One region of the Peptacetobacter sp. AB845 genome, then DNA from elsewhere that is predicted to be linked to it. Evidence: riboswitches for the same ligand, from Rfam matches in the RefSeq annotation. Region 1 holds a riboswitch; the other holds the start of a gene.

Evidence for each region. A riboswitch is a leader RNA that binds a small molecule or an ion and turns the genes downstream of it on or off. The one in region 1 is predicted to bind S-adenosylmethionine.
Region 2: linked by a shared signal. The riboswitch ahead of metK (methionine adenosyltransferase) and the one ahead of ACK2WO_RS09425 (methionine ABC transporter ATP-binding protein) in region 1 are both predicted to bind S-adenosylmethionine.

Annotation. Positions count from the first base shown of each region.
Region 1 covers NZ_CP180001.1:1,989,100-1,999,610, reverse strand. The annotation lists gene clpB (ATP-dependent chaperone ClpB) at 1-2,088, shown strand, start outside; SAM riboswitch class I at 2,711-2,825, shown strand; gene ACK2WO_RS09425 (methionine ABC transporter ATP-binding protein) at 2,915-3,883, shown strand; gene ACK2WO_RS09420 (methionine ABC transporter permease) at 3,873-4,526, shown strand; gene ACK2WO_RS09415 (MetQ/NlpA family ABC transporter substrate-binding protein) at 4,748-5,551, shown strand; gene ACK2WO_RS09410 (helix-turn-helix domain-containing protein) at 6,013-6,627, shown strand; gene ACK2WO_RS09405 (hypothetical protein) at 6,893-7,270, shown strand; gene ACK2WO_RS09400 (YbaN family protein) at 7,267-7,629, shown strand; gene ACK2WO_RS09395 (hypothetical protein) at 7,676-7,906, shown strand; gene ACK2WO_RS09390 (ABC transporter ATP-binding protein/permease) at 7,958-9,472, shown strand; gene ACK2WO_RS09385 (amino acid ABC transporter ATP-binding/permease protein) at 9,472-10,511, shown strand, end outside.
Region 2 covers NZ_CP180001.1:589,787-600,297, reverse strand. The annotation lists gene ACK2WO_RS03130 (hypothetical protein) at 1-1,188, opposite strand, end outside; gene ACK2WO_RS03125 (ComF family protein) at 1,608-2,543, opposite strand; gene ACK2WO_RS03120 (ATP-dependent RecD-like DNA helicase) at 2,544-4,763, opposite strand; gene ACK2WO_RS03115 (SprT-like domain-containing protein) at 4,863-5,219, opposite strand; gene metK (methionine adenosyltransferase) at 5,342-6,535, opposite strand; SAM riboswitch class I at 6,755-6,857, opposite strand; gene fabZ (3-hydroxyacyl-ACP dehydratase FabZ) at 6,963-7,391, opposite strand; gene ACK2WO_RS03100 (rod shape-determining protein MreB) at 7,479-8,522, opposite strand; gene murA (UDP-N-acetylglucosamine 1-carboxyvinyltransferase) at 8,683-9,933, opposite strand; gene ACK2WO_RS03090 (rhodanese-like domain-containing protein) at 10,324-10,511, opposite strand, start outside.

The sequences.
Region 1 (10,511 bases):
GGTACAAACTTAGTTGAATTAGCTAAAAAGAATAAATTAGACCCTGTAATTGGTAGAGATGATGAAATAAGACGTGTTATAAGAATATTATCAAGAAGAACTAAAAACAATCCAGTTCTAATAGGTGAACCTGGTGTTGGTAAAACTGCAATAGTTGAAGGATTAGCAGAAAGAATAGTTAGAGGAGATGTTCCTGAAGGTCTAAAAGATAAAATAATATTCTCTCTTGATATGGGTGCATTAATAGCAGGTGCAAAATACAGAGGTGAATTTGAAGAAAGATTAAAAGCAGTTCTTAAAGAAGTTCAGGGCTCTGAAGGTAAGATAATATTATTTATAGATGAAATCCACAATATAGTTGGAGCAGGTAAAACAGAAGGCTCTATGGATGCAGGTAACTTAATAAAACCAATGCTTGCAAGAGGAGAATTAAACTGCATAGGTGCTACAACATTTGATGAATATAGAAAATATATAGAAAAAGATAAAGCACTAGAAAGAAGATTCCAGACAGTTATAGCAGAAGAACCTAGTGTTGAAGATACAATATCAATACTAAGAGGATTAAAAGAAAGATTTGAAATCCACCATGGTATAAGAATACACGATAATGCAATAGTTGCGGCTGCAAAATTATCTGATAGATATATAAGTGATAGATACTTACCAGATAAAGCTATAGACTTAATAGATGAAGCCAGTGCAATGATAAGAAGTGAAATAGACTCTCTTCCAACAGAACTAGACTCAATAAGAAGAAAATTATTTACACTAGAAACTGAAAGAGAAGCACTTCTAAAAGAAGATGATGAAAAAAGTAAAGTAAGATTAATGGATATACAGAGAGAAATAGCTGAATTAAAATCTATGAACGATGAAATGACAGCTAAATACGATAAAGAAAAATCTTATATAACAGAAATTAAAAATTTAAAATCTCAGTTAGACGATGCTAGAGGTAGAGTAGAAAAATATGAAAGAGAATACGACTACAATAAAGCAGCTGAAGTTAAATACAGTGAAATACCTCATTTAGAAGAAGCAATTAAAGAAAAAGAAGAACGGATGAAAAATGGTTCAGAAACATCCCTTCTAAAAGAAGATGTAACAGAAGATGAAATATCAGAAATAGTATCAAAATGGACTGGTATACCAGTTACAAAACTTCTTGAAGGAGAAAGAGAAAAACTTCTTAAACTAGAAGATGAATTACATAAAAGAGTAATAGGTCAGGATAAGGCTGTTACAGCAGTATCTGATGCGGTAATAAGAGCTAGAGCTGGACTAAAAGATGAAAATAAACCAATAGGTTCATTCATATTCTTAGGTCCTACAGGTGTTGGTAAAACAGAACTTGCTAAAACATTAGCTAGAAACTTATTCGACAGTGAGGACAATATAATCAGAATAGATATGTCTGAATACATGGAAAAACACTCAGTATCTAGATTAGTTGGTCCACCTCCAGGATATGTAGGATATGAAGAAGGAGGACAGCTAACAGAAGCTGTAAGAAGAAAACCATATTCAGTTATACTATTCGATGAAATAGAAAAAGCTCATGAAGATGTATTTAATATATTCTTACAGATATTAGATGATGGTAGACTTACAGACAACAAAGGTAAAACAGTTGACTTCAAGAATACTATAATCATAATGACATCTAATATAGGTAGCCAGTACCTACTTGAATCAGGAGGAAATATAACTGAAGAAGTAAATGATGTTGTAATGAGCGAAATGAAACATAGATTTAAACCAGAATTCTTAAACAGAGTAGATGATATTATAATGTTCACTCCTCTAAATAGAGAAGAAATAAAACAGATAATAGATATATTCATGCAGGGATTAAGAAATAGATTAGCAGATAGAGAAATAAAAATAGAACTTACTGATGCAGCTAAAGAAGTTATGATAAATGAAGGTTATGATCCAGTATATGGAGCAAGACCATTAAAGAGATACATCAGTGGTACATTAGAAACTATGCTTGCTAAGAAACTTATCTCAGGCGAAATATACAATGGATCTACTGTTGTAATAGATGGACATGGAGAAAATATTGATATAACAGTTAAATAGGATTGCCCTCTTTTCAAGAACGTTTAGAGTTTTCTAAATAAGTTCAGAGAAATTAAATTAAATATATTGTGTAGACCAACTTAAAATGCTGTTGCAAAGATATTTTGGTGGATATCTTGCAGCAGCATTTTTATTATAAATTTTATTATAATAAAACACAATAAAACTGTATAAAAAAAATAATATATAAAAATAATAAGATAACTTTGAAAAAAATAAAAAATGATGTTAAAATTAAAACTACAAGAAAACGTTTCTTGTTGTAATTGGTTGTCCTCGTAATTCAATCAATTATAAAAAATAATAATCTGCGTGTAGAATGGGATGGTCTCTTAGAAACCCCATTCTTTTTTTGTAAAAAAATACCTATAAAAAATTATAATATACTGTTAAATTTTTTGAAAAAATGAATATGAAATAAAAAATTTATAAAGTTTTTCATAAAGCTAAGAAATTGAAATTTCAATAGATTGAATAAAGCAGAAAAATTTCATGTGGTGTTAATTTTCTGAAAACAGAAAAAACTATGAAAAAATGTATTGACAAATTTTCTAAAAAAATATATAGTATTAATCAAGATAGATGAACACAAAACATCGAATAGAAAAAATTAATAAGTAACGTCTTATCAAGAGAGGTGGAGGGACTGGCCCTGTGAAACCCGGCAACCGGTATATTTCAATATATACAGCGGTGCTAAATCCTGCAACTAGTAATAATCAGTTGATAGATGAGTATAAATCCGTACAGTAATGCCCGAGTTTTATACTCGGGCATTTTTTAATTTGATTGATGAGATGGAAGTAAGGAAAGGAAGGAAGATAATATGATTTCAGTAAAGAATGTTAATAAATTCTTTGGGGAAAAGCAAGTTCTGAAAGATGTGAATATTGAAATAAATGAAGGTGAGATTTTCGGAATTATAGGACACAGTGGTGCAGGAAAATCTACAATACTAAGATGTATGAATGGACTTGAACCTTATCAAGAAGGTAGTGTAAAAGTAGATGGTAAAGAGGTTAAAGACCTTAACGAAAAAGAAATGAGAGAGCTAAGAAAAGATTTAGGAATGATATTCCAGCATTTCTCATTACTAGAAAGAAAAACAGTATTTGAAAATGTAGCACTTCCTCTAGAATGCTTCGGATACTCAAAAGCAGAAAAAGAAAAAAGAGTAATGGAGCTTTTAGATTTAGTAGGATTAAAGGAAAGAAGAAATGATAAACCTAGAAATTTATCAGGAGGTCAGAAACAGAGAGTTGCAATAGCAAGAGCATTAGCACTTAATCCAAAGGTTCTATTATGTGACGAAGCAACATCAGCACTTGACCCAAATACAACTAAATCAATCCTTACTTTAATAGAAGATATAAATAAAAAGATGGGAATAACAGTAGTAGTTGTAACTCATCAGATGGAAGTTATAAAACAGATATGTGGAAGAATAGCAATAATGGAAAATGGACAGGTATTAGAAGTAGGAGAAACAGAAGAAATATTCCTAAAAAATACAGCAGGTCTTAGAAAATTACTTGGTGAAGAAAATATAGTTCTTCCAGAGGGAACAAATGTAAAAATACTATTCCCTAAAGACATATCAAATGATTCAATAATAACAAGTATGGCAAGAGAATTAGACATAGACGTATCTATAGTATTTGGTAGACTTGAGAAATTTAAGGACGATGTACTTGGATCTCTTATAATAAATGTACCAGATAAAAATGGAGAAGCGGTTAAAAAATTCTTAACTGATAAAGATATAAGATGGGAGGAAATAGAAAATGTCAATTAGCGATTTCTTAAGTAAATTATTCCTTGGAGCATTAGGGGAAACATTATATATGACATTGGTTCCTACAGTATTAGCAACAATCATAGGATTTGTGATGGCAGTTATACTAGTACTTACAAAACCAAACGGGTTAAGCCCAAACAAAACAGTAAACTCAATAGGGGGATTCATAGTAAATATTTTAAGAAGTTTCCCATTCATTATATTAATGATAGCAATGATACCTTTAACTAGAGTAATAGTAGGAACAAGTATAGGTGAAACAGCAGCAATCGTTCCAATAACAGTAGGTTCAGCACCATTTATAGCAAGAGTAATTGAAAGTGCTTTAAATGAAGTTGATGAAGGACTTATAGAAGCTGCAAGATCATTTGGAGCAACAAAATCTCAGATAATATGGAAGGTTATGGTAAAAGAAGCAATGCCTTCAATAATATCAGGTATAACACTTTCAATAATATCAATACTTGGATGTACAGCAATGGCAGGAGCTGTTGGAGCTGGAGGATTTGGTAAAGTAGCTATAGTTTATGGATACCAGAGCTTTGATAATAACGTAATGTTATACACAGTAGTAGCACTTGCAATATTAGTACAGATAATACAGTCATTAGGAAATGTAATATACAAAAAACTAAAATAATAAAACATAAAAATATAAAAAGAAAATAATAAAAACTAGGATAAATAGATTTAAAATATAGAGAAAATAAAATTTAAAACAATAGCCTATAACTCGAGGTATTCGAGATTATAAAAAATCCTTAGGTAGCTGCAGAACCTAAGGGTATACATCAAACTGAAAATAATCAGTAATTATAAAAATTATAAGGTAAAGAACTACAAATTTAGGAGGACAAAACAATGAAATTAAAAAAATTATTATCAGTAGCAATAGCATCAGTAATAGCATTATCAGTAGTAGGATGTGGATCAAAATCAGCAGAAGACGATAAAAAAATAGTAGTAGGAGCAACAGCTAACCCACATGCAGTAATTCTTAATGAAGCAGTAAAACCATTACTTGAAAAAGAAGGATATGAATTAGAAGTACAGGAATTCAGTGATTATGTACTACCAAATACAGCACTTGATGAAGGTTCATTAGATGCTAACTACTTCCAGCATATACCATACTTAGAAGAAACAGTTAAAGAAAAAGGATACAAATTAACTTACACATCAAAAGTTCATATAGAACCAATGGGTGTATACTCAAATGATTTAAAAGATTTAGCTAGCTTACCAGATGGAGCAAAAGTAGCTATACCTAACGACCCAACAAATGGATCAAGAGCATTAGAATTATTAGCTAAAAATGGAATAATCAAATTAGCAGATAAAGAATTAGTTACAAAAGTAGATATAACAGAAAATCCTAAAAATATAGAAGTAATAGATATGAATGCAGAACAGTTACCAACAGCTTTAGCAGATGTAGATGTAGCAGTTATAAACTCTAACTACGCTTTAGAAGCAGACCTTAACCCAACTAAAGATGCTATAGCATTAGAAGAATCAGATTCTCCATACGTTAATATATTAGCTTGTAGAGAAGACAACAAAGATAGCGAAAAAATAAAAGCATTATCAGAAGCTTTAAATAGTGAAGAAGTTAAAACATTCATAGAAGAAAAATTCAACGGAGCTATAATACCAGCTTTCTAATAAAGTAAACCAGATTAAACCATAAAGAAATATAAAGCATAAAAAAGATAAAAACAAAATAACTATAAGAAAATAAACAAGCCTTGTAAATGTCTTAAATAATAGATATATACAAGGCTTATTTTTTTATAACTAAAAGTTATTAAATATTTTAATGACACTAATAAAAAAATATTTTTAATATTACAATTTGTTTTTGATTAAGAAAAGTATATTCATAATAATAAAAGAGAAAACATTTTTACGGTTTTGTAAGTAAAAAATATGAGTTTAAATGGAAAAATTTGAATGTATACAAAAATTATTTCTATAATACATTGTTTTTTATCAGAAAAAAATATACAATAAAAGTATAAAGAAAACTTCTTGAAAATAAGGCGCAAGAGAATTTTCTAAATTTTTTGTCTACATAAAATTGTAGATAGAATAGGATAAAAAATAAATCTGTAGGGGTGAGCTTAATGAATAAAAATATAGGTGCTAAGATAAAAAGACTAAGAACACAGAAACAGATGACTCTTAAAGATATGAGTGAAAAAACAAATCTCTCAATAGGATTTTTATCTCAGCTTGAGAGAGGTCTTACAAGTGTAGCAACAGACTCGCTTGAAAAAATAGCAGATGTACTAGAAGTAGATTTAACTTATTTCTTTATGAAACCTAAAGAACATAAAAAAACAGTTATAAGAAGTTATGAAAAAGAGGTATTTGAAATAACAGATGGAAAATATATAAATTATCATCTATCTTCAAATTTAACTGATAAACTAATGTTCCCAAAATTAATAGAAATACTTCCTGGAACTGTAGAAAGTGATGGATTTAATTATTCTGGAGAGGAATTTATATATGTACTAGAAGGTATATTAACTTTAAAAATGGCAGAATCAGAAGTAGACTTATATCCAGGAGATTCAATACATTATTCATACAAGAATAAGGTTATGTTAAAGAATGGAGAAGACAGCAAGATAGTCAATCAGAATCATTCATTATTGAATAAAACTAATAAGGTAACAAAAATAATCATAGTAAGTGTTCCAAATCCTTACTTTGAAGAAGAGAAAAATAAATAATAGAATGATAGAAAGGGCATACACTGCATGGTGTATGTCTTTTTTATTTTTAAGGGAAAATAAGATTTATAAGTGAATTTTTATAATATATAAATAGTATTCTACTATTAATGCATTGTTAATGAAAAATATTATCAACTATTATTGAAAGTTATTGCAAAACAATTTCAATAATGATAGAATAATTACATTGTAAATGATACTTAATATCAATAACTATATAATATCATTTAATTGTAAATAGAAAGAAAGGAAATAAAAAATATTGAGTACTACACTATCAGGAATTGCCACGATAATATTTATTGGACTGATGGCGATATACCCACTAAGTAAGATTAAATTATTTGATTCTAAAAAAGAAAGAATTAAAAATAAAATATACTGCCAGCTTAAAAAGAATCATAATCTACTGGCAATTTTATTTTTATTATTATCATTAGCACATGGAATCATTGCAATAAAAAATGGAGCTACAGAAGGTATGATGTCTGGGAAAATAGCCTGGATGTTTATACTTTTAATGTCTATTCTAATAGTATTTAGAAAAATTAACAAAGAAAAATGGGCAACTTTACACAGATTATTTGCAGTTATATCAACGATTTTAATAATAATACACATAGGAGGAGTTTTGATATGAAGATATTATATATTGTTTTAGGATTTATAGCAATGATAATAGGCTCGATAGGAATAGTACTTCCTGTGCTACCTACAACACCATTTTTATTAGTGGCTGCGGTTTGCTTTGCTAAAGGAAGTAAAAAATTAGATGTTTGGTTTAAGAAAACAAAACTTTATAAAAATCATCTTGAGGACTTTGTAAATAACAGAGAAATGAAGATTAACACAAAGGTTTATATATTAGCATTTGCATCTATATTGCTTTTAGGAGCATTCTTTTCAATGAATAATATATACGGAAGAATGACAATTTTAGCTCTTATAGTATTTAAGTATTATTACTTTATATTTAAGGTTAAAACAGTTAGGGTATGATAAAATTTAAAGCCTAAAAAGTTAGATTGATAGGAGATTTAAGACTATGATGATAAATAAAAGACTTATAAATGAAATGGGGGATACTAAAAAATACATAAAACTACAGGTATTTTTACAGTGGATAGCATTAATATGTAACATAGTGATGGTATTCACACTGACAGGATTACTTCAAAAAGCTATAAATGGTGGAGTAGAGACAGGGGAAATAATAAAAACAGCTATTATATTTATTGTAGTTATGGCAATAAGACATGTTGTTATGTATAAATAATCAGTCTGTTCAGGGGAATCAAGTAAGGTTGTAAAGAAGAAGTTAAGACATATGATTTACGAAAAACTATTAAAAATAGGAGATAAATATCAGGAAAAGTTCTCAACTTCAGAGATACTGCAGGTATCTGCAGAAGGGGTTGAGCAGCTAGAAATATACTTTAGTAAGTATTTACCACAGTTATTTTATAGTTTATTGGCTCCTATGACATTATTTGTACTTGTATCATTTATGAGCTTAAAGACAGCATTTGGGCTGTTTATATGCGTTCCTCTTATACCAATCTCAATAATACGGATTCAGAAGTTTGCTAAGAAGTTACTTGCAAAATACTGGGGAAGCTATGTTCAGCTTGGAGACCATTTCTTAGATAATATGCAGGGACTTACAACACTTAAGGTATATAGGAGTGACGAATTCAAAAACGAGGAAATGAATGTGGATGCAGAAAACTTTAGAAGAATAACAATGAAAGTTCTTACAATGCAGCTAAACTCAGTTACATTGATGGACTTAATTGCATACGGAGGAAGTGCGTTAGGAGTTGTATTTGCAAGTTTAGAGTTTGTACAGGGAAATATAGAGTTTTCTCAGGCACTTGCGATAATACTTTTATCTGCTGAATTCTTTATACCACTTAGATTACTTGGATCATTCTTCCACATAGCTATGAACGGTATGGCTGCAAGCGAAAAAATGTTTAGACTTATAGATATGGAAGAAGATTCTATTGTAGAAAAAATAAATTCTACAAATGAAAGAGAAGATTTTAATTTAAAAGAAGAATCTTCTATGGACAAAAAGGTAGAGGATAAAGCGTATATATCCGGAGAAAATATAGAATTTGGATATGAAGAAGGTAAAAATGTTATAAAGGGAATATCATTTGAAATACCTAAAAACTCTTTTGTATCTATTGTAGGGGAATCTGGATGCGGAAAGAGTACTTTAGTTTCTATTTTAATGGGATACAACAAGATAAATTCTGGGAAATTATCTATAGAAAATAGAAATGCAGAGGAAATAAGTACAGATGAAAAGATGAAACTTATGACTATGGTTTCATTCCAAAATTATTTATTTAAAGGAACAGTTAGGGAAAATCTTCTTATGGGAAGAAATGATATAAGAGATGATAAATTATTGGATGCGTTAAAATCAGTAAACTTATACGAATTCTTCTCTACATTAGAAGGATTAGATACTAAGATTGCTGAGCAGGCGAGCAATTTATCAGGGGGACAGAGACAGAGACTTTGTATAGCTAGAGCATTACTTCACAATAGCGAGATATACATATTCGACGAGGCAACAAGTAATATAGATGTTGAAAGTGAAGAGATAATAGTTGATTTAATCAAGAAATTAAAAAGAGAAAAAACTGTTATACAGATTACACATCGTCTTGCAAATGTTGTAGAAAGTGATGAGATATACATGATGGATTCGGGAAATATTATAGAAAAAGGAACTCACAATGAGCTTATGGAAAGAAAAGGACAGTACGAAAAAATGTACACAGCTCAGAAAGAATTAGAATTATATACTAGAGAGGAGGCTATGTAATGGAGAGAAAAAGAAGTGGAATTCAGATAGTTATGCAGCTTATAGGGCTTGTTAAGCCTATGCTTCCCATAATGATAATGGCTATACTGCTTGGTGTAGTAGGATTTTTATGTGCCATATTTATAGCGATAATGGGTGGATATGGGCTACTTTCTGTAATTGGAGAGAGTAGTATAAGTTTAAAAACTGTGTTTATAGCTGTTGGAATTATGGCAGTTTTAAGAGGAGCGCTTAGATATGGAGAACAGGCTTCAAACCATTATATAGCATTCAAACTACTTGCTATAATCAGGGATAAAGTATTTAAAGCACTTAGAAAACTAGCTCCAGCAAAACTAGAAGGCAAGGACAAAGGAAATTTAATATCTATAATAACTAGTGATATAGAGCTTTTAGAAGTATTCTATGCACATACAATTTCACCTGTATGTATAGCATTTATCACTTGTCTTATAATGGTCGTATTCTTTGCTCAGTACAGTGTAATTGCTGCACTTATTGCACTTGTGGCTTATGTATCTGTAGGTGCAATACTTCCAATGATAACTAGCAATATGGGGAAAAAAGCCGGAAGCACATATAGAGGACGGTTTGGTGAGATAAACACATATCTATTAGATAGTATAAGAGGACTTAGAGAAGTAATTCAGTATGGATATGGAAAAGATAGAATTGAAGAAATAGACAGACAGAGCGACTACTTAGCAGAATTAAACGATGATTTAAAGAAATGCGAAGGTAGTTCAAGAGGAAATTGTGATAGTTTGATAATAGGATTTTCTTTAATTATGCTATTAACTTGTGTATATCTAAATTCAAAAGGAATGATTAGCAATGAAGGAACTGTGATATGCACTATAGGGCTACTTGGATCTTTTGGGCCGGTTACAGCACTTAGCAATCTTGCAAATAATCTTCTTCACACATTTGCTAGTGGAGATAGAATATTAAACATACTTGAGGAAACTCCTTTAATAGAAGAAGTTGAAGGAAATGAAAGTATGTCTATCGCAGGAAAATTAAATGAAAGCAATTCAAA
Region 2 (10,511 bases), 1.1 Mb from region 1:
CAATCCGTTAGCTATTAATGAAACATCATTATTTATAGTTCCTTTAAATATATTTTTAAAACCTTGATCTACACTATTATCAAAATTAATATTTTCATTAGAAATTATTTCTTCTAAATTTTCTCTTTGTCTTTTTATTTCAACTATAGCTTCATTAGATATAGAATTTATTCTTGATATAATCATTTTGTTATGTTTAGAAATCTCTCTATATTCATTAACAATTCTATCAATTTCAGAAAGAACAAATGAAGTTACTGTTGATGCAACCATTGCCCCTATAGGTCCACCTAGTGATAATCCTAGTCCATATGCTAGCATTCCTATGCCATTATCAAGTATTTTTCTTACGCATTCTTCAGCTGTTATTTCATCATTTATAAAATCAATAACATAACTTCCCATGTTTATTGCAGTTAAAACTTCAAATATTGGTAAATCTTTATTTCCTCCAATACCTATTTCCTTTAAAAGTAATTGTATTCCATCTAATGATATCGCTTTTATTAAATCATTTCCTACATCTTTTCCAATATCCTTCATTGCTTCGTCAATCTCTTTTTCATTACTAGCAACCAACATAATATTGCTTATTGATGTTGTAATAAGCGACATAAAAATTACATCTTTTTTATTAGATATGATTTCCTCATTTGAAATATCATTTTTTATTTTTTCTGAATGATATTCCACACAACCTTTTGCATTCCTAAAACTCAATTGTACATCTGTTGATTTTTCTTGTACAACTCCATCTACAGCAAATTTAATTTTTTCTGTTGTAGAAAGATTTCTATAAACTTTTTCTTGCTTTAAAGCTTCTAAGTTAGTTTTCCGTCCCTTTGCGGTGTTAATCTCCTTCGTTATAATTTGTATATTACTTTTTCTATTAACAACTTCTCTTATATCATCGTCATTAATATACTTCTTATTTTTATTTCTAGAATGTGCATTTGATATTGGGTCTATATGATCCGGCTCTACAACATGACGTGCATAGGTACTACTTTTATATTTTCTTCTAGCCGCATTTGTATCTTTATGTAACATATTATTATTTGAATCAATTTTTACTTTTTCATTACCAAAGAAATCATCTTTTACTTCCTTTTGTATTTTCTTTTCTCTAGCTGTTTCATAATTGGCTCTATTATATTCTTGAGTAACACCATATTTTTTATCGTCCAATTTTTAATTCCCCCAATTATATAAAATATTAAATCGTCTCGCTTTTATAATAGCACTATTTTTATTTTAATTCAACCATTTATATATTAACAAAAAAAGAGATGAAGCATTTGCTTCATCTCTTTTTTTAGATATTCAGCCGACCTGGTCTTTTCCCCCACACTCGCCTACTGGAGGGTTCGCTCTGGTTCGCATCACTACTACTCTCTCTCGATTGGAATTTATTTTTGAATATCGGTAGGTCTTACTTCTAGGCCGCACTATGATCACTGCCCCGCTTTTAGGACTAGCTTACGTGGATCCCTTTGCCTGCGACTGGCTTGGACTTTCAACCACAGACCTGAACATCTTTACATATTTTAATATATTTATCTTAACTCGTCAATATTTTTCTTTATTCTAATAAATATTTCCCACGCTTAATCTATATTTCTAGTCAAGAATGTCAAAACTATTATCTCATCTACACCATATATTTTAAGCTTTTTAGAAATTTCATTTACTGTAGTTCCTGTTGTGAATATATCATCTATTAGAAGTACTCTTTTGCATTTTATTTTTTCACTACCATCTTTAACTTCAAATGCATTTTTTAATTCTTTTTCACGTTGAAATTTATTGAGTGCATAAAGTCTCTTTGTATTTCTATTTCTCTTTATACAGTCTATTATAGGTATTTTGGTATAATCAGATAGATAACTAGCAATCTTTTCAGCCTGATTAAATCCTCTAGTCCTCATTCTCTTTTTATGTAGAGGCGCTGGTATTACATAATCTGCAGAAAGCTGCTCAAATTCCAACTTATCCCTCATTACCTGGGCAATATATCTGGACATATATGTATTTCCGTAGTATTTCAACGAAAGCACTAACACCTTACTCTTATCACAATACTCTATGCAAGATATTGCCCTATCAAAATAAAAATTCTTATTCTCACAGAATTTACATCTACTGTACTCTACTTTTGAAGAGCTTAAATCTTTATTTTTATTTACTCCATATCCTTCTTTATACTCTTCAAATTTCTCTAAAATATATTCCTCATCATCGTAAATATTCAAATTCACTGCATTTTTTGACTCACTATTTCCCGTCAAAATTATACAGTTATCCTCTATTTCCTTAATATCCTCATCTGTAAATTTGTCCTCTTCATCATCGTCCTTTTCAAAATTTATCCTATTTATTACAGGTTTTCCACATTTAGGACACTCTTCTTTGATAAATGTCATCTCTTCAAAGCAGTCCTTACAAAGAGAATATGTGTTGTTTGGATCTATAGGCTTTTGACATATTAAACAGGTTATATTTTGTGGAAAGAAAAAATCCATAATCAATGATAGATAATTCAATTATTCTAGCACTCCTTCTCTTTTTATCCGGTTAAGCTTTAAGGCTAAGTTTGAATATCTAGCATTCACTCTATTATTTTGAATCATCTGTTTTAAATATTTAACATCTCCTACAAGTACAACTAATTTCTTTGCCCTAGTTATAGCTGTATATAGCAGATTTCTAGATAATAGCATAGGCGGTGCCCACGCTATTGGTATTACTACCACTGGGAATTCACTACCCTGACTTTTGTGTATTGTAGTACAGAAACTGTGGTCGAGTTCGTCTAATTCTTCAAAATTGTATTCAACTATTCTTGAACCTTCAAACATAACGTAGATAATTTTTTTATTCTTGTCTATATAATAAATATATCCAATATCTCCGTTATATATACCGTCTCCACTTTCTGTTTCATCCTCATTTTTCCAACTCTTTGTATAATTGTTTTTTATCTGCATTACCTTATCGCCTATTCTAAATATCCTCTTGTTTAGAGTAACTTCGACCTTTTTTTCTGATGGCGGATTTAGGTACCTCTGCAGAATTATATTCATATTTGTAACACCAATATCTCCTTTTCTCATAGGGCTTAATATCTGTATGTCATCCAATGGGTCTACATTATAGAACTTAGGTAATCTAGTTTCTACAAGCCCTATTATAGTGTTCATTATTTCCTCATTTGTAGCTGCATTTAAGAAGAAAAAGTCTTTATTTTTTACATTTAAATACGGAGCTTCTCCATTGTTTATCTTATGTGCATTAACTATTATCATACTTTCCTGAGCCTGTCTAAATATCTCATCTAGTCTTACAACTTTAATAACTTGAGAATCTATTATGTCCCTAAGCACATTTCCAGCCCCTACTGAAGGCAACTGGTCGCTATCTCCAACAATTATAAATCTCGTTCCAGGTTTTATAGCATTTACAAGACTAAACATCAGTAAAATATCTATCATAGATGCCTCATCTACTATTATTACATCTGCTTTTATAGGCTCATCTTCATTTTTAAAGAATACCAAGTCATCGTTTGTAGAATATCCCATCTCAAGAAGTCTGTGTATTGTCTTAGCCTCTTCATTTGATGTTTCACTCATTCTCTTTGCTGCACGTCCTGTTGGCGCTGCAAGTACTACTTCCTTCTTTTGACGCTTAAATATCTTTATTATAGTATTTATAGTGGTTGTTTTTCCTGTACCTGGCCCACCTGTGATAACACTCACACCACTCTGTAGAGCCTCTGTAACAGCCTCTCTCTGTCTATTAGCTAGTTTTATTCCTTCTTCTTTTTCTACAGTTTCTATTTCAATATTTATGTCTATTTTTTTATCTTTTTTAAAATCAAAAGTTGCAAGCTCTATAAGTTTCTTGCACACTCCATTTTCAGCAAGATAATAGTTCATAAGGTATACAAGTAGAAAATCTCCAACTTTATCTAGCTTAATCTTTTGAGCATATGCCAAATCCAATAGACAGTCATCTATTTTTTCTACATCTACTCCTAAAAGTTTTACTGCTTCTTTTTCTACAACATTTTCTGGTAAAAATGTATGTCCTTCTCCAAGTGCATTTTTCAACACATAGATTATCCCCTGACAAATTCTATCCTTAGAATCTCTATCTATACCTATCTTTTGAGCTAGGTTATCTGCTATTTTAAACCCTATTCCTCTAATATCCTCTGCAAGCCTATATGGATTGGATTTTATTAGCTTCATAGCCCTATTGTTGTATTTTTTATATATTTTTAAACACAGATTTGGGGTTATTCCAAATGGAGCCAATTCAAGAATTATCTTTCTAAGCTCTCTATCCTCTTCATAGCTTTCTACAATCTGAGCAACTTTCTTTTTTCCTATTCCATCTATTTCTTGAAGTCTTTCTGGAGCATTTTGGATTACATCTAGTGTATCAACACCAAATTTATCTATTATTTTATTTGCCATTTTTTCACCGATACCTTTAATCATTCCAGATGCCAAGTATACCCTAATTCCTTCAATAGATGTCGGTGTAACTGGTACAAAATTACTAACTTCAAACTGATTTCCATATACTTTATGTCTTCCCCATTTACCTTCAACTTCGACAGTTTCTCCTACAGAAAGAGTTGGCATACACCCTACAACAGAAATTTCTCCATCTTCATTCGTAAGTTTTGCAATTGTGTATCCATTGTCCTCATTTTGAAATACTATATCGGTTATCAATCCCTCTATTCTCTCCACTTTTTCACCCCCTATGTTATATTTTCACTGCATATAAGATTAATTATACTAATTGTACAAGTTTTTTTCAAACATAAGTTCGTTTTAAGATACATAGATTTATCTCTTTTTCATAACAGCATTTCCTGGAGCTCCTATTAATTCACATATACTTTTAAACCTTCTATCATGTCCACACGCTTCTTTATGAATATCATTAGCAGCATAATGTGCGTATTCATGTCTAATTATTCCAATAACTGTCTTTTCGTCAAATTCCCCAGATACTGTCTTTGGAGCAAATTCAAAACAAATAGGTATTATTTTTTTATCTTCTATTTTGAATTTATACATTCCAAGACTTCTAGTCATTCTCTTATTTATTTTTATAGGAAGCTCTGAGCCTTTTTTCCCAAGAATTTTATCCATCTTTTTCATTTCTTTTCTTATCTCTTCTACTGTCCAAGATTTACCCACAAAATCCACCTCTATTCAAATATTTCTATATTTATAATAATATATTTTACAAAAAAAATGCATACACTCATCAAATGAAAAGTGTATGCATATAAAAATTCTAGTTAATTTTTTAGATTTTATTATTCGCCTAGAGCTTCTTTTCTAAGTATTTCAGCTTTGTCAGTTCTTTCCCATGGAAGATCTATATCAGTTCTACCAAAGTGTCCGTAAGCTGCACACTGTTTGTATATTGGTCTTAGAAGATCTAAATCTCTTATTATTGCTCCTGGTCTTAAGTCGAAGTGTTTGTTTACTAGTTCTACTAGTTTTTCTTCAGAAACTTTTCCAGTTCCAAATGTATCAACGAATATAGATAAAGGTCTAGCTATACCTATAGCGTATGATAATTCTATTTCACATTTATCAGCAAGTCCAGCTGCTACTATATTTTTAGCAACATATCTTGCTGCATAAGCTGCAGATCTATCAACTTTTGTTGGGTCTTTTCCAGAGAATGCTCCACCACCGTGTCTAGAGTATCCACCGTAAGTATCTATTATTATTTTTCTTCCTGTAAGTCCTGTATCTCCCTGTGGTCCACCTACAACGAATCTACCTGTTGGGTTTACATAGTATAATGTTTCTTCATCAAGAAGTTCTGCTGGTATAACAGCTTTTATAACATGTTCTATTAAATCTGCTTTTATCTGTTCAGTTGTTACATCTTCACTGTGCTGAGTAGATATTAATATTGTATGAACTCTAACTGGTTTGTTGTCTTCGTATTCTACTGTTACCTGAGTTTTTCCGTCTGGTCTTAAGTAGTCAAGAAGTCCAGATTTTCTAACTTCTGTTAATCTTCTTGATAATTTATGAGCTAAAGATATTGGTAATGGCATAAGCTCTGGAGTTTCGTTACAAGCGAATCCGAACATTATACCCTGGTCTCCTGCTCCTACTTTTTCTATTTCTTCTTCAGTTACTTCTCCTGATTTACTTTCTAATCCTTCGTCAACACCCATTGCTATATCGCCTGACTGTTCATCTATAGATGTTATAACCGCACAAGTATCGCAGTCAAATCCGAATTTAGCTCTTGTGTATCCTATTTCTTTTACTGTTTCTCTAACTAATTTTGGTATATCAACGTATGCTGATGTACTTATTTCCCCTGCTACTAATACTAATCCTGTTGTTACTGTAGTTTCACATGCAACTCTTGATTTTGGATCTGTTTCAAGTAATGCATCTAATATTGAGTCTGATATCTGGTCACAGATTTTATCTGGATGTCCTTCAGTTACTGATTCTGATGTAAATAAATGTCTTGCCATTTTTTCTGTCCTCCCTTTTCTTTGAAATTACCTTTTATATTCTCGAATCTTCCTATAATGGATTTTTCCCATTGGATTTCTCCAAAAATTTATTTCTTATTACTTTCTTACACTGGGTATTGTTTAATTTCTTGTTGCTTCATATAGCAAAAGATTTTTCATAATAAAAAAACCTCTTCACTAAAAGAAGAGGTTAATTATACGTAACTAATTAACATAACCTCATCTTTCAGGATAAATCCTGTAGGAATTAGCACCTCTTCCCATTGTGGGTGGTTGCCGGGCTTCATCGGGCCTGTCCCTCAGCCTCTCTTGATAAGGTAATCAAGATTGTCTATTTTTTCAACGTATCTAATTTTATAATAGATTATATATTTTGTCAATATAAATTTCAAACTAAAAAACAAATTATTATTTTTGCATAAATTTATTTTTCTGTAAGTGCAAACATTAGCTCACCTTTGCACACTAATTCACCGTCAACATAAGCTGCGGCATCTGCTTTTCCTATATTTCTTTTTAAAGCCTTCATCTCAACTTCCATTCTTAGTGTATCTCCAGGTCTTACTTCTCTTTTAAATCTCACTTTATCTATACCTGCAAATACTCCTAATTTACCCTTATTTTCTTCAAGAGACATCATAGCAACTGCCCCAACCTGTGCCATTGCTTCTATTATTAAAACACCTGGCATTAGTGGATATTCTGGGAAATGACCCTGGAAAAACGGCTCATTAGCTGTTACATTTTTTATACCAACAGCTCTTTTTCCTTCTTCAAGCTCAACTACTTTATCTACTAAAAGAAATGGATATCTATGAGGTATTATCTCTTTTATCTGGTCTATATTTAACATAATATTCTCCCAATTACTCTATTTATTAAAGACTAAGGACTTTAAATAAATCCTTAGTCTTTCTAATATTTGATTATTTATACTCTATTATTTTTCTTCTGATGGCATTGATTTGAAAGAACCACCAGTTTTTAATATATCTAATGATCCTAATGCAGCACCAGTACCTGTTGCAACACAAGATAAAGGATTGTCAGCTATTTTAACTTTTATTCCTGTTCTCTGTTCTATTTTTTTGTCTAATCCATATAATAATGATCCTCCACCAGTCATAACTATTCCAGATTCACTTATATCTGCAGCTAATTCAGGTGGTGTTTTTTCAAGTACAGAGTGAGTAGTAACAACTATCTGTTCTACACATTCATCTAAAGCTTCTAATGTTTCAGCTGAGCTTATTTCAACAGTACATGGAAGACCTGTTATCTGGTTTCTTCCTGTTACTTTCATGAATTTTTCTTCTTCTCTTTTGAAAGCACTTCCTATTTCTATTTTAACTTTTTCAGCTGTTCTTTCACCTATTATAAGGTTGTGCTGTTTTTTCATATATTTTGTTATTGCATCGTCGAATTTGTCTCCACCCATTTTTATAGAGTCACTTACAACAGCTCCACCAAGAGATATTACAGCTATATCGACAGTACCACCACCGATGTCTATTATCATATTTCCGCTTGGTTCACCTATTTCTATTCCAGCTCCTATTGCAGCAGCTATTGGTTCTTCTATAACATAAACTTCTCTAGCTCCTGCCTGTTTTGTAGCATCTTCAACTGCTCTTTTTTCAACTTCTGTAACTCCTGTTGGTACACATACCATTATTCTAGGCATTACAAATTTTCCGAATCCTTTTTTCTCAACTATCTGTTCAACAAAATGTTTTAACATTTTTTCAGTTGTATTGTAGTCAGATATAACACCATCTCTAAGAGGTCTTATAGCTGATATATTTGCAGGTGTTCTACCTATCATTTTTTTAGCTTCCTGACCAACTGCAAGTATTTCATTTGTTTTGTTATCTATTGCAACTACTGAAGGTTCTTCAAGTACTATTCCTTTTCCACTTACGTATACTAAAACATTAGCTGTTCCTAAATCTATTCCTATATCAACACCAGATACTTTTGCCATTTCAAAAACTCCTTTGTTATAAATATTCTTTTTCTCTAAATCTTTTTAATTGTTTCAATCTCACAATTACATTATATCACATTTCAATTTATTATTATCTTGTATATTTATTATTTTGTGCATCATTAATAAACCTTAGGTATATTATCAAATCAAAATACTATTCTACTATTTCTATATTTCCACCTAAAGCTCTTATTTTTTTGTCTATATCCACGTAACCTCTCTGTATGTGGTATATTTCACCTATCTGAGTTTCACCTTCTGCTATAAGTCCACATAATATAAGTGCTGCACCAGCTCTTAAATCAGTTGCATTAACTTTAGCTCCGTATAATTTGTCAACTCCATTTACTATTGCACTTCTTCCTTCTATTTTTATGTCTGCTCCCATTCTGTTAAATTCAGCAACGTGCATAAATCTATTTTCAAATACAGTTTCTATAACAACTGCTGTACCATTAGCTATTGTAAGCATTGCCATAAACTGTGCCTGAACATCTGTTGGGAATCCAGGATGTGGAAGTGTTTTTATATCTATTGGTTTTAATACTTCTGGTCCTATTACTCTAACCGCATTTTCCATTTCGATTATTTCACATCCAGTTTCTCTTAATTTCGCTATTATTGGTTTTAAGTGTTCCATAAGTACGTTTTCCACAGTTATATCACCTTTTGTCATAGCTGCTGCAACCATATAAGTAGCTGCTTCTATTCTATCAGGTATTACTGTGTGTTCAGCACCTTTTAAAGATTCAACACCTTTTATTTTTATTGTATTTGTTCCTGCACCTTTAACGTTTGCTCCCATTTCATTTAAGAAGTTAGCTAAGTCTACTATTTCTGGCTCTTCTGCTGCATTTTCTATTATAGTTGTTCCTTCTGCTAATGCTGCAGCCATCATTATGTTTTCTGTAGCTCCTACTGATGGGAAATCAAGGTATAATTTATTTCCTGTTAATTTTTCTGTCTTCGCTTCAACGAATCCATGATCTATTTCTACTTCTGCTCCTAGTGATTTAAATCCTTTTAGATGTAAGTCTATTGGTCTTGTTCCTATAGCACATCCTCCTGGCATAGATATTTTTGTATGATTAAATCTAGCAAGTAAAGGACCCATTACTAAGAATGAAGCTCTCATTTTTCTTACTAATTCGTATGGTGCTTCACAAGTTGTTATATTGCTAGCATCTACTGTTAAAGTTGTTCCTTCATATGTTACCTCAGCTCCTAGATGTCTTAAAAGATCTGATATAACATGAACGTCTCTAAGATTTGGAACACCCTTTAATACTGATTTTCCATCTGCAAGTAATGTTGCTGCTATTATTGGTAATACGGCATTTTTTGCTCCGTCTATTTTAACTGTACCTCTTAAAGGTGCACTTTTTTTAACGATTATTTTTGGCATATTATTTTCTCCTCTAACTTATTTCTCTATTTAAAATTAGCTATCTATCTTTTTTTATCTATTCTATCTATCGCTTATATTTTTATATTTATCTCTCTATATATATTGAATACATTTTTAAATATGTTTTTATATTTATTTTTATCGTATTCTTTATTATATAATAATTCTCTAAAAATTTCATTACTATACCATAGTTTGTAACTTTTTTTAATTAGTCGAATTAATCGAAAAATTTGAATCATTTAATCATTTATTTTTTAAACCAAATTTTTCAGACCTTATCAATTATATCACTTTATGTAAACTTTATGAAGAGAATAACAAAAAAAAGACTGTATTTTTATAAATACAGTCTTTTCTAAAAAACAATCTATTATTTTATTTTAATTATTCACCTTTAACTAAAGCGTATTCGTACTGTTTAACACCGTCTGCATTGTAAACATCTGTAAATCCATTGTCCACTAAGAACTGTGCTAATTTTCCACTCTTATTTCCTGAGTTGCAGTATACTATTACTTTTTTGTCTTTGTACTGTTCTAATTCACCTAATTTATCTTTAGCTTCATCAACGA